Regions from separate parts of the Bacillus nitratireducens genome, predicted to be linked through region 1. Evidence: riboswitches for the same ligand, from Rfam matches in the RefSeq annotation. Region 1 holds a riboswitch; each other region holds the start of a gene.

What was found. A riboswitch is a leader RNA that binds a small molecule or an ion and turns the genes downstream of it on or off. The one in region 1 is predicted to bind S-adenosylmethionine.
Region 2: another riboswitch for S-adenosylmethionine. It lies ahead of Q3V31_RS27780 (peptide ABC transporter substrate-binding protein); the one in region 1 lies ahead of Q3V31_RS17630 (ECF-type riboflavin transporter substrate-binding protein).
Region 3: another riboswitch for S-adenosylmethionine. It lies ahead of Q3V31_RS23165 (sugar ABC transporter substrate-binding protein); the one in region 1 lies ahead of Q3V31_RS17630 (ECF-type riboflavin transporter substrate-binding protein).
Region 4: another riboswitch for S-adenosylmethionine. It lies ahead of Q3V31_RS27695 (MetQ/NlpA family ABC transporter substrate-binding protein); the one in region 1 lies ahead of Q3V31_RS17630 (ECF-type riboflavin transporter substrate-binding protein).

What each region holds. Positions count from the first base shown of each region.
Region 1 is NZ_JAUMJO010000004.1:395,496-397,698, forward strand. It holds gene Q3V31_RS17620 (macrolide family glycosyltransferase) at 1-36, shown strand, start outside; gene Q3V31_RS17625 (aspartate/glutamate racemase family protein) at 86-769, opposite strand; SAM riboswitch class I at 920-1,035, shown strand; gene Q3V31_RS17630 (ECF-type riboflavin transporter substrate-binding protein) at 1,175-1,723, shown strand; gene Q3V31_RS17635 (ABC transporter ATP-binding protein) at 1,734-2,203, shown strand, end outside.
Region 2 is NZ_JAUMJO010000012.1:35,256-37,458, reverse strand. It holds gene Q3V31_RS27785 (aldo/keto reductase) at 1-497, shown strand, start outside; SAM riboswitch class I at 652-756, shown strand; gene Q3V31_RS27780 (peptide ABC transporter substrate-binding protein) at 889-2,203, shown strand, end outside.
Region 3 is NZ_JAUMJO010000006.1:239,608-241,810, reverse strand. It holds gene Q3V31_RS23165 (sugar ABC transporter substrate-binding protein) at 1-1,083, opposite strand, end outside; SAM riboswitch class I at 1,171-1,276, opposite strand; gene Q3V31_RS23160 (NCS2 family permease) at 1,369-2,203, opposite strand, start outside.
Region 4 is NZ_JAUMJO010000012.1:16,553-18,755, reverse strand. It holds gene Q3V31_RS27700 (NAD(P)-dependent alcohol dehydrogenase) at 1-517, shown strand, start outside; SAM riboswitch class I at 598-711, shown strand; gene Q3V31_RS27695 (MetQ/NlpA family ABC transporter substrate-binding protein) at 797-1,609, shown strand; gene Q3V31_RS27690 (methionine ABC transporter ATP-binding protein) at 1,622-2,203, shown strand, end outside.

The DNA of each region.
Region 1 (2,203 bases):
GCCATTGCAGTCATTGATGCTCTTTTAAATAAATAGTTCGGACAATATAAAAGCATAGAGGCTCTACCTGTATGCTTTTATATTATTATCCAGCAAATTGTACAGCAGTATTTGCATGTAAAAAAGCAGTATCAAAAACAGGAACAGAAAGGTCATTTTTGGAAATAAGCAATGGTATTTCAGTACAGCCTAGTAATATTCCTTCCGCACCATTTTGAATTAATGAATTGGTAATTTGTATTAGTTTTTCTTTTGATGTTTCTGAAATAATTCCTCTACTTAATTCATTTAATATGACGTGATGGATAAAAGTTCTTTCTTCGTCATTTGGGATAATTGTCTCAATTTTATATTTTGCTAGTCGTGATGTATAAAAATCTTGTTCCATCGTTTGTTTCGTTCCTAATAATCCGATCCGTTTTATATTCTGTTCTACCATTTCTTTAGCACTTACATCACCGATATGAAGAAGTGGGATTGATATTGCTTGTTCTACTTCCTCAGCAAATAGATGTACAGTATTAGAACACATTAGTAAACATTCAGCTCCTGAGTTTTCTACCTTTTTTGCTACCGTGACTAATTCATTTTTCACTTCTTCATATTGATGGTTTTGCAATAATGTAGTTACCTCCCCAAAGTCCATGCTATATAAAACAAGCTTCGCATTTTGATTATATTTAGAGAGAGTAAGTGTATTAATATGTTTATAGTACAATGATGTTGATTCCCAACTTAGTCCGCCAATTAAGCCAATTACTTTCATCATGCATTCCTCCCGTAACAATTTTGAATTCATTATTTCACAATTCCGATAAGAATACAATGATTTAAATGAACTATTTATCGAAAAATAAAAATAGTAAGAAAAGTATTGAAATTATTTGTTGTTAGTGCCATAATACAGATTACAAATACATACTTATCCAGAGAGGTAGAGGGAACGGCCCTATGAAACCTCAGCAACCCCTATGTAATTACATAGGAAGGTGCTAATTCCGCAGAGGACACTATGTGTTTTTTGAAAGATAAGGGGATTCTTGTACGTGAAAGAAAATGACCTCTTATTTAAGAGGTCATTTTTTGTTGTATAGAAAGGAAGTGTCGATGCATAATTCATTTTCAAAATAAATATAGAGTATTAAAAGTTGAATAATACGAGAGGGGAATTGTAATGAACAAATTAACGACAAAGCTAGTAGTAGCTATTGGAATTGGAGCAGCTTTATACGGGGTATTAGGGCTTTGGGGATTTTCTATCGCACCGAATACATTTATTAAACCCGCATTGGCTATTTTAACCGTTTTTGGAGCATTATTTGGCCCAGTAGCAGGACTTTTAATAGGACTCATCGGTCATTCCGTTACAGATACGATCGCTGGTTGGGGTATTTGGTGGGGATGGGTTATTAGTTCAGGTATTATTGGTTTTGCAATGGGACTCATACAAAAAAGAGTTGGTTTTAGTGTAAAACATGGAACGTATAATAACCGTGATATTTCTTATTTTGCAATTACAGGGTTAATCGGTATTGTCATTGCTATTATATTTGCTGGGGCATTCGATATTATTGTGATGGGAGAACCGTTTGACAAAATAGTTATACAAGTACTAGGCGCAACAATTGCAGACGTTATCGTATTTTTAGTTCTTGGCTTACCAATCACGATCGGCTTAGCGAAATCAAATAAGAAACATACACATTTAAAAATTGAAAAGTAGGGATGAATACATGCAACCAATTATTTCTTTTGAACAATTTACCTTTCAATATAGGCATGCCACGCAGCCTACTTTAAAAAATATTACATTTCAAATATATCCTGGGGAAAAGGTACTTATCGCTGGACGAAGTGGTTCAGGTAAGTCAACATTAGCTCATTGTATAAATGGACTAATCCCATTTTCTTACGAAGGGATAAGTACCGGTAACATTTTAATAGCTGGAAAGGATCCGAGAAAAGGTAGTGTTTTTGAACAGAGTAAACACGTAGGGACAATATTACAAGATCAAGATTCACAATTTATAGGCCTTACTGTCGAAGAGGATGTAGCATTTGCATTAGAAAACGATTGTGTAAATCAAATAGAAATGAGAAAGATTGTTACGGATTCTTTAAAAAAGGTAAGCATGCAGGACTTTCATACACAAAGTCCGCATGAATTATCAGGAGGTCAAAAACAGACAGTCTCTCTTGCAGG
Region 2 (2,203 bases), on a different contig from region 1:
ATTGGCCTGTAAAAGGAAAATACACTGAATCATGGAAAGCTTTAGAGCAACTTTATAAAGATGGTCGTGTACGCGCTATTGGTGTGAGTAATTTCCATATTCACCATTTGCAAGACGTATTTGAAATTGCTGAAATTAAGCCTATGGTTAACCAAGTGGAATACCATCCACGTTTAGCACAAGAAGAATTGCACACTTTCTGTAAAGAGCATGGTATTCAGCTTGAAGCTTGGTCACCATTAATGCAAGGACAACTACTAGATCACCCAACATTACAAGAAATTGCTACAAAATATAATAAATCGACTGCACAAGTGATTCTACGCTGGGATCTACAAAATGAAGTTGTAACGATTCCTAAATCAATTAAAGAACACCGCATCATTGAAAATGCGAACATCTTTGATTTTGAATTAAGCTCGGATGATATGAAAGCAATTCAAGCTTTAAATGAAAATCACCGCGTTGGTCCAGATCCGGATAACTTTAACTTCTAATAAGGAAACCACTGCCATATGCAGTGGTTTCTTTATTTTTAATAAAACTGAAAATTTAAACTATATTCCATTTGATTGACACTTCATTATCTAAGGTGTAAGATTTTGAATTATCAAAGAAACACAAAAATTAATAAAATTTATTCGTTTACTCATTGTATCAAGAGAGGTGGAGGGACTGGCCCTTTGAAACCTCGGCAACAGGTTCATTTTGAATACTGTGCCACTTCCTGCAAGCTTTGTGCTTGAAAGATAGAATGAGGGACTTCGTTTATATACGGGTGCATAACTTGTACGTAAAAATCCCTCTTTCTCAATACGAAAAGAGGGATTTTTTATTTTTCATTTCCCTCATCATCATCCAAACTTAATTATTTAGGAGGAAAATCAAATGAAAAAGAAGTTTGTACCCGGTATTGCATCAGTTGTAGGAGTAAGTATTTTATTAACTGGTTGCGGTAGTTATAAAAACGAAGCAAGCGGAGCAAATGCAAAAGACGAGGCGCCTAGTAAGCAGGTTTTAAACTTATCTTCACCTACTGAAATACGAACAATGGATACAGCTCGTGCTACAGATACTGATTCTGGTCAAGTAATGAGAAACGTATTTGAAGGTTTGTATAATCTTGGTGAAGGTAACAAACCTGTCCCTGGTGTTGCAAAATCTCATGAAGTAAGTGGCGATAAAACGAAATACACATTCCACCTGCGAGATTCAAAATGGTCAAACGGCACTCCTGTTACAGCGAAAGACTTTGTCTTTGCTTGGCAAAGAGCTGTCGATCCAGCGACAGCCTCTGAATACGCATTTCTATTCTTTGATATTAAAAATGCAACAAAAATTAACAACAAAGAACTTCCAGCCGATCAACTTGGTGTAAAAGCAATTGATGCCCATACGTTTGAGGTAGAATTAGAACGTCCTGTTCCGTACTTTATTAGCTTAACAGCGTTCCCAACATTTCTACCAATTAACGAGGAATTCTTTAAAGCACAAGGTGATAAGTACGCTTTAGAAGATAATACAATCTTGTACAACGGAGCTTTTACACTAAGCGATTGGAAGCACGAACAAAGCTTTAAATTCAAGAAAAACCCTACCTATTGGGATAAAGATACTGTCAAACTGGAAGAAATCAATTTTAACGTCGTAAAAGAAAAATCTACAGAAGTAAATTTATTCGAGTCAAAACAATTAGATCGTATCAAACTAACATCTGACTTCGTTGATAAATATAAAAAGGATGCTAACTTTAAAGAACGTCCAAACGTAGGGGTACAGTTTTTACGTATGAATCAACAAAACAAAGTACTTCAAAACGTTTCTGCACGCCAAGCAATTGCTCAAACAATTGATCGAAAATCCTTTGTAAATACGTTATTAAATGACGGCTCTACACCAACCTTGAGTCTCGTGCCGAAAAACTTTGCAAAAGGGCCTGATGGAAAAGACTTCCGTACTGCAAACGGCGATTTAACAAAAGTTGATACAACATCTGCACAAGAATTATGGAAAAAAGCAAAAAAAGAACTTGGTTCTGAAAAGATAACATTAGAATTATTAACAAGTGATGGTGACCTTGAGAAGAAAACTGGTGAGTTCCTAAAAGGACAACTAGAAAAGAATTTAGATGGCTTAACAGTAAATATAAAACCGCAACCACGTAAACAACAAGTTTCACTTTTATTAAAAGGTGACTACGAGA
Region 3 (2,203 bases), on a different contig from region 1:
CCAAGGTGAATATGCATCTTTCGAGTCTCCCCAACCGTTTATATGTTTTGATAATTGATCCATCTTTATATTTTCTTGTGGCAAACTATTTTTCTTTACTAAATAAGGTTCTAGTGAATAAATATCTGGCGTTTGTTCACCAGCGATTTTCTTGTATAAGAAACGCACTTGAACTTTACCGACTTCAGCTGGATCGGTTGCAGCCGTAGCAGTCCAAGGTGAATTTTCTTTTTGCATGAGTTGTAAATCTTCATTACTTAAGTCAATGCTGTATACTTTTATATCTGTACGACCAGCTTGTTCGAGTGCTTTGACGGCCCCCTTAGCAAACTCATCCCACGAAGCGAAAATAGCTTGTAAATCACCTTTTTTCGGATATTTTTTTAGTAAAGCTTCTACTTGTGTTTGCGTATCAAGTGGTGTGTTATTACTAGCGGTACCAAAGCGTGCAACTTCTTTTATATTTGGATAACGTTTATAAAAAGCATCAATGATAATATTGCGACGTTCCATTGGGGCAAATCCGCCAACCCATACGACGGCGATATTCCCTTGTCCATTCAGATCTTCCGCTAACGTTTTTAATGATTTCCATGCAAGACTATAATCATCTTGATCAATAATCGTTACACCCGGTAAGCGTAGATCGTTATCAAATGCAACTACAGGAATATTCGTTTGTAATGCTTTTTCTACTCCGGGTTTTAGTGCTTCAGAGCGACCGTGATCAATTAAAATACCATCAACTTTTGAATTAATAGCAGTATCTAGATTTGCTGCCATTTTTGCTAAATCATTATCAGAATTGTAGACTTGCACACTGCCGCCGAATAGCTCGACTTGTTTTTTGACACCCTCAATATATTGAGAGGAAAAAGTTCCGATGGACATTTGCATAATTAATGCGATTTTTAATGGCTTTTTTACTTGGCTTGGAATTTCTGTTTGTAAATGATTTGCTGCTGTAGTAGTTTCTTTCTTCACCGTTTGTTGCTTTTGTGAAGAGATAGCATCTTGTTCATTTGTGCAAGCTGTTAATGCGAGTAAGAGAATAATGAGTACGGTGGAACATAATTTTTTCATAAAAAAATCCCTCCTAAATTAAGAAAAGAGAGGAGGGAGTGAAAATAAAAACGTCTTTTCATATAGAAAAGACGTCTTATCATATTACTCTTATCTTTCAACACAATGTGTTGTAAGAATTAGCACCGTGCCCATAAATGGGTCGGTTGCCGGGCTTCGTAGGGCTCATCCCTCCACCTGCTCTTGATAAGACATCGAATATTTAACTATTTCGAATTATTCCATAAGTGTATGCTGTTGTCAAATGTTTTTTTGTAAATAAAAAATCCCTCTTTATGAGGGATTTTAATGTGGTAAGAAAACTAATTGATAAGCGAACAAGATTCCGAATAAATACACAAGTGGGTGAACAGCACGGAATTGTCCTTTTGCCATTTTCATAAGTGGGTATGAAATAAATCCAAGTGCAATACCTGTTGAAATACTTGATGTAAGTGGCATGCTTAAGATTACTAAAAATGCTGGGAATGCTTCATCGAACGTATCCCAATCGATGTGGCGAACTGAACCCATCATAAGACTACCAACGATAATTAATGATGGTGCTGTAATAGCTGAAACGCCAGAAACAGCGCTCACTAACGGTCCGAAGAATGCTGCTAATGCAAACAGAACAGCTACTGTAACAGTTGTTAAACCAGTACGGCCACCAGCTGCAACACCAGCAGAAGATTCAATGTAAGCTGTTGATGGTGTTGTTCCGAACATAGCTCCAATTGTTGCTGAGAATGAGTCAGATAGAAGAGCTCGTCCTGCTTTTGGAAGCTTTCCGTCTTTTATAAATCCACCTTGTTGTGCTACACCAAGTAATGTTCCTGTTGTATCAAATAATGTAACAAGGAAGAATGAGAACACAACGCCGTATAATCCGTAGTTAATTACATCAGATACAGCAGTAATTGGGTTTGAAACGATAATGCCTTCTGGTAATCCAGGCATTGACGTAACGCCATTTGAGAACGTTAATTGCCCTGTGAAATAAGCGATAATACCAGTTAGTAACATTCCGATAAATAGTGCCCCGTTTATATTTAAAGACATAAGGATAATTGTAATTCCAAGACCAGCTAATGCTAGTAGAACTGGAGCAGAGTGAAGATCGCCAAGTCCAACTAAGTTT
Region 4 (2,203 bases), on a different contig from region 1:
AGCTGCCATTATTCCTTTTGGCGGAACTTCAGCATTACACTTCCTGAGAAAAGGACGTATAAGAAAAGGGCAACAAGTACTTATATATGGCGCATCTGGTTCAGTAGGAACAGCTGCCGTACAACTTGCTAAATATTTTGGCGCGACCGTTACAGCTGTTTGTAGTAATTCAAACTTTGAACTCGTGCAATCTTTAGGAGCTAATCACGTAATTGATTATACGAAAGAAGATTTTACAAAGCGAGCTGAACGCTACGATATTATATTTGATGCAGTTGGAAAAATTAAAAGATCCCTTTGTCAAAAAGTATTAACGCAAAATGGAAAATATGTATCTGTTAATGGAATGATGGCAAAAGTAAGTAAAGAAGATATGATTCTACTAAAAAAATTAACTGAAACAGAAAATTTAAAACCTGTTATTGATAGAATTTATCGCTTAGAAGAAATTCCAGAAGCTCATATATATGTAGAAAAAGGGCATAAAAAAGGGAATGTTTCCATTACCTTAAAATAAAATATATTCAGAAAATACCATTGACAATTCTTTTTGTAAGATTTACTATTAGTACCATATTTAAAAACTACATACACATACTCTTATCAAGAGTGGCGGAGGGACTGGCCCGATGATGCCCGGCAACCGAGCTTATAACGTATAAGCTAAGGTGCTAATTCCTGCAGAACGATTTTCGTTTTGGAAGATAAGAGAGGAACCTATTTCGTCTATTCGGCACCTCTCTTATTTTTGAGAGGTGCTTTTTATTTTGGAACGTATATTAAGGGGGAATTATAGATGAAAAAGGTATTATTAAGTATTGTAAGTGGAGCTGTATTATTGTTAGGTGCATGTGGTGCTAATTCTGATAAAGAGGTAAAAGCATTAGATGAGAAAAAGATTACCGTTGGTGTAACAGGTGGACCGCATGAACAAATTTTTGAAAAGGTGAAAGAAGTTGCCGCAAAAGATGGTCTCGAAATTGATGTAAAGGTATTTAATGATTATGTAGCACCGAACGTATCTTTAGATGAAAAAAGCCTTGATGTAAATAGCTATCAAACTAAATCTTATTTAGACGTATTTAAAGCTGAACGTAATATGAAATTAACTGAAGTATTTTCCACAGTAACATTCCCTATGGGTGTGTATTCTAAAAGCTTAAAAGATGTAAAAGAATTAAAAGAGGGCGATGCAATCGCTGTCCCAAATGATCCAACAAATGAGCTTCGCGCTTTAAAGCTATTTGAAAAAGCAGGGGTTTTAAAAGTTGATCCAAAGGCTACAGAAAAAGCGACTGCAAAAGATGTAATTGAAAATCCAAAAAATTTAAAGATTGTTGAATTAGAGGCATCTCAATTACCAACACAGCTAAGTGAAGTAAAGGCAGCTGCAATTAATACAAACTTTGCATTAGGTGCAAAATTAAGTCCAGCGAAAGATTCTATTTTCCGTGAAGGAAAAGATTCACCATATGTGAACTGGGTCGTTGTTCGTACTGAAAATAAAGATGATGCTGTTGTAAACAAATTAAAGAAAGCTTATCAATCTAAAGAAGTAAAAGATTTCATTGAGAAAAAATTCGATGGTTCTGTTTTACCGTCTTGGTAGGAGCTGACTATAATGATTGAATTAAAAAACGTCTCCAAAGTATTTACAACAAAAAAAGGGAATGTTGAGGCCCTTAAATCAACTTCCCTTAAAGTAAAAAAGGGCGAAGTATTTGGAATCATCGGATATAGTGGCGCTGGCAAAAGTACATTAATTCGTTGTGTAAATTTATTAGAAAAACCAACGACAGGAAATATCATTGTAAATGAACAAGATTTAACAACCTTATCAACAAAAGAACTCGCAAAAGCAAGACAAAAGATCGGCATGATTTTTCAAGGATTCAATTTACTTAAAACCGTTACCGTTTATGAAAACATCGCACTACCCTTACGTCTATCTGGTCTTCCCAAAAATGAAATTGAAAAAAGGGTAGAAAAGTATTTACGTATTGTTGATCTCTTTAATAAAAAAGATGCCTATCCAAGCGAATTATCTGGTGGTCAAAAGCAACGTGTAGCGATTGCTCGCGCACTATCTCATGAGCCTGAAGTTTTATTAAGTGATGAAGCAACGAGCGCATTAGATCCAGAAACGACCGATTCTATTCTTGATTTGTTATTAAAGATCAACGAAGAAATCGGAATTACGATT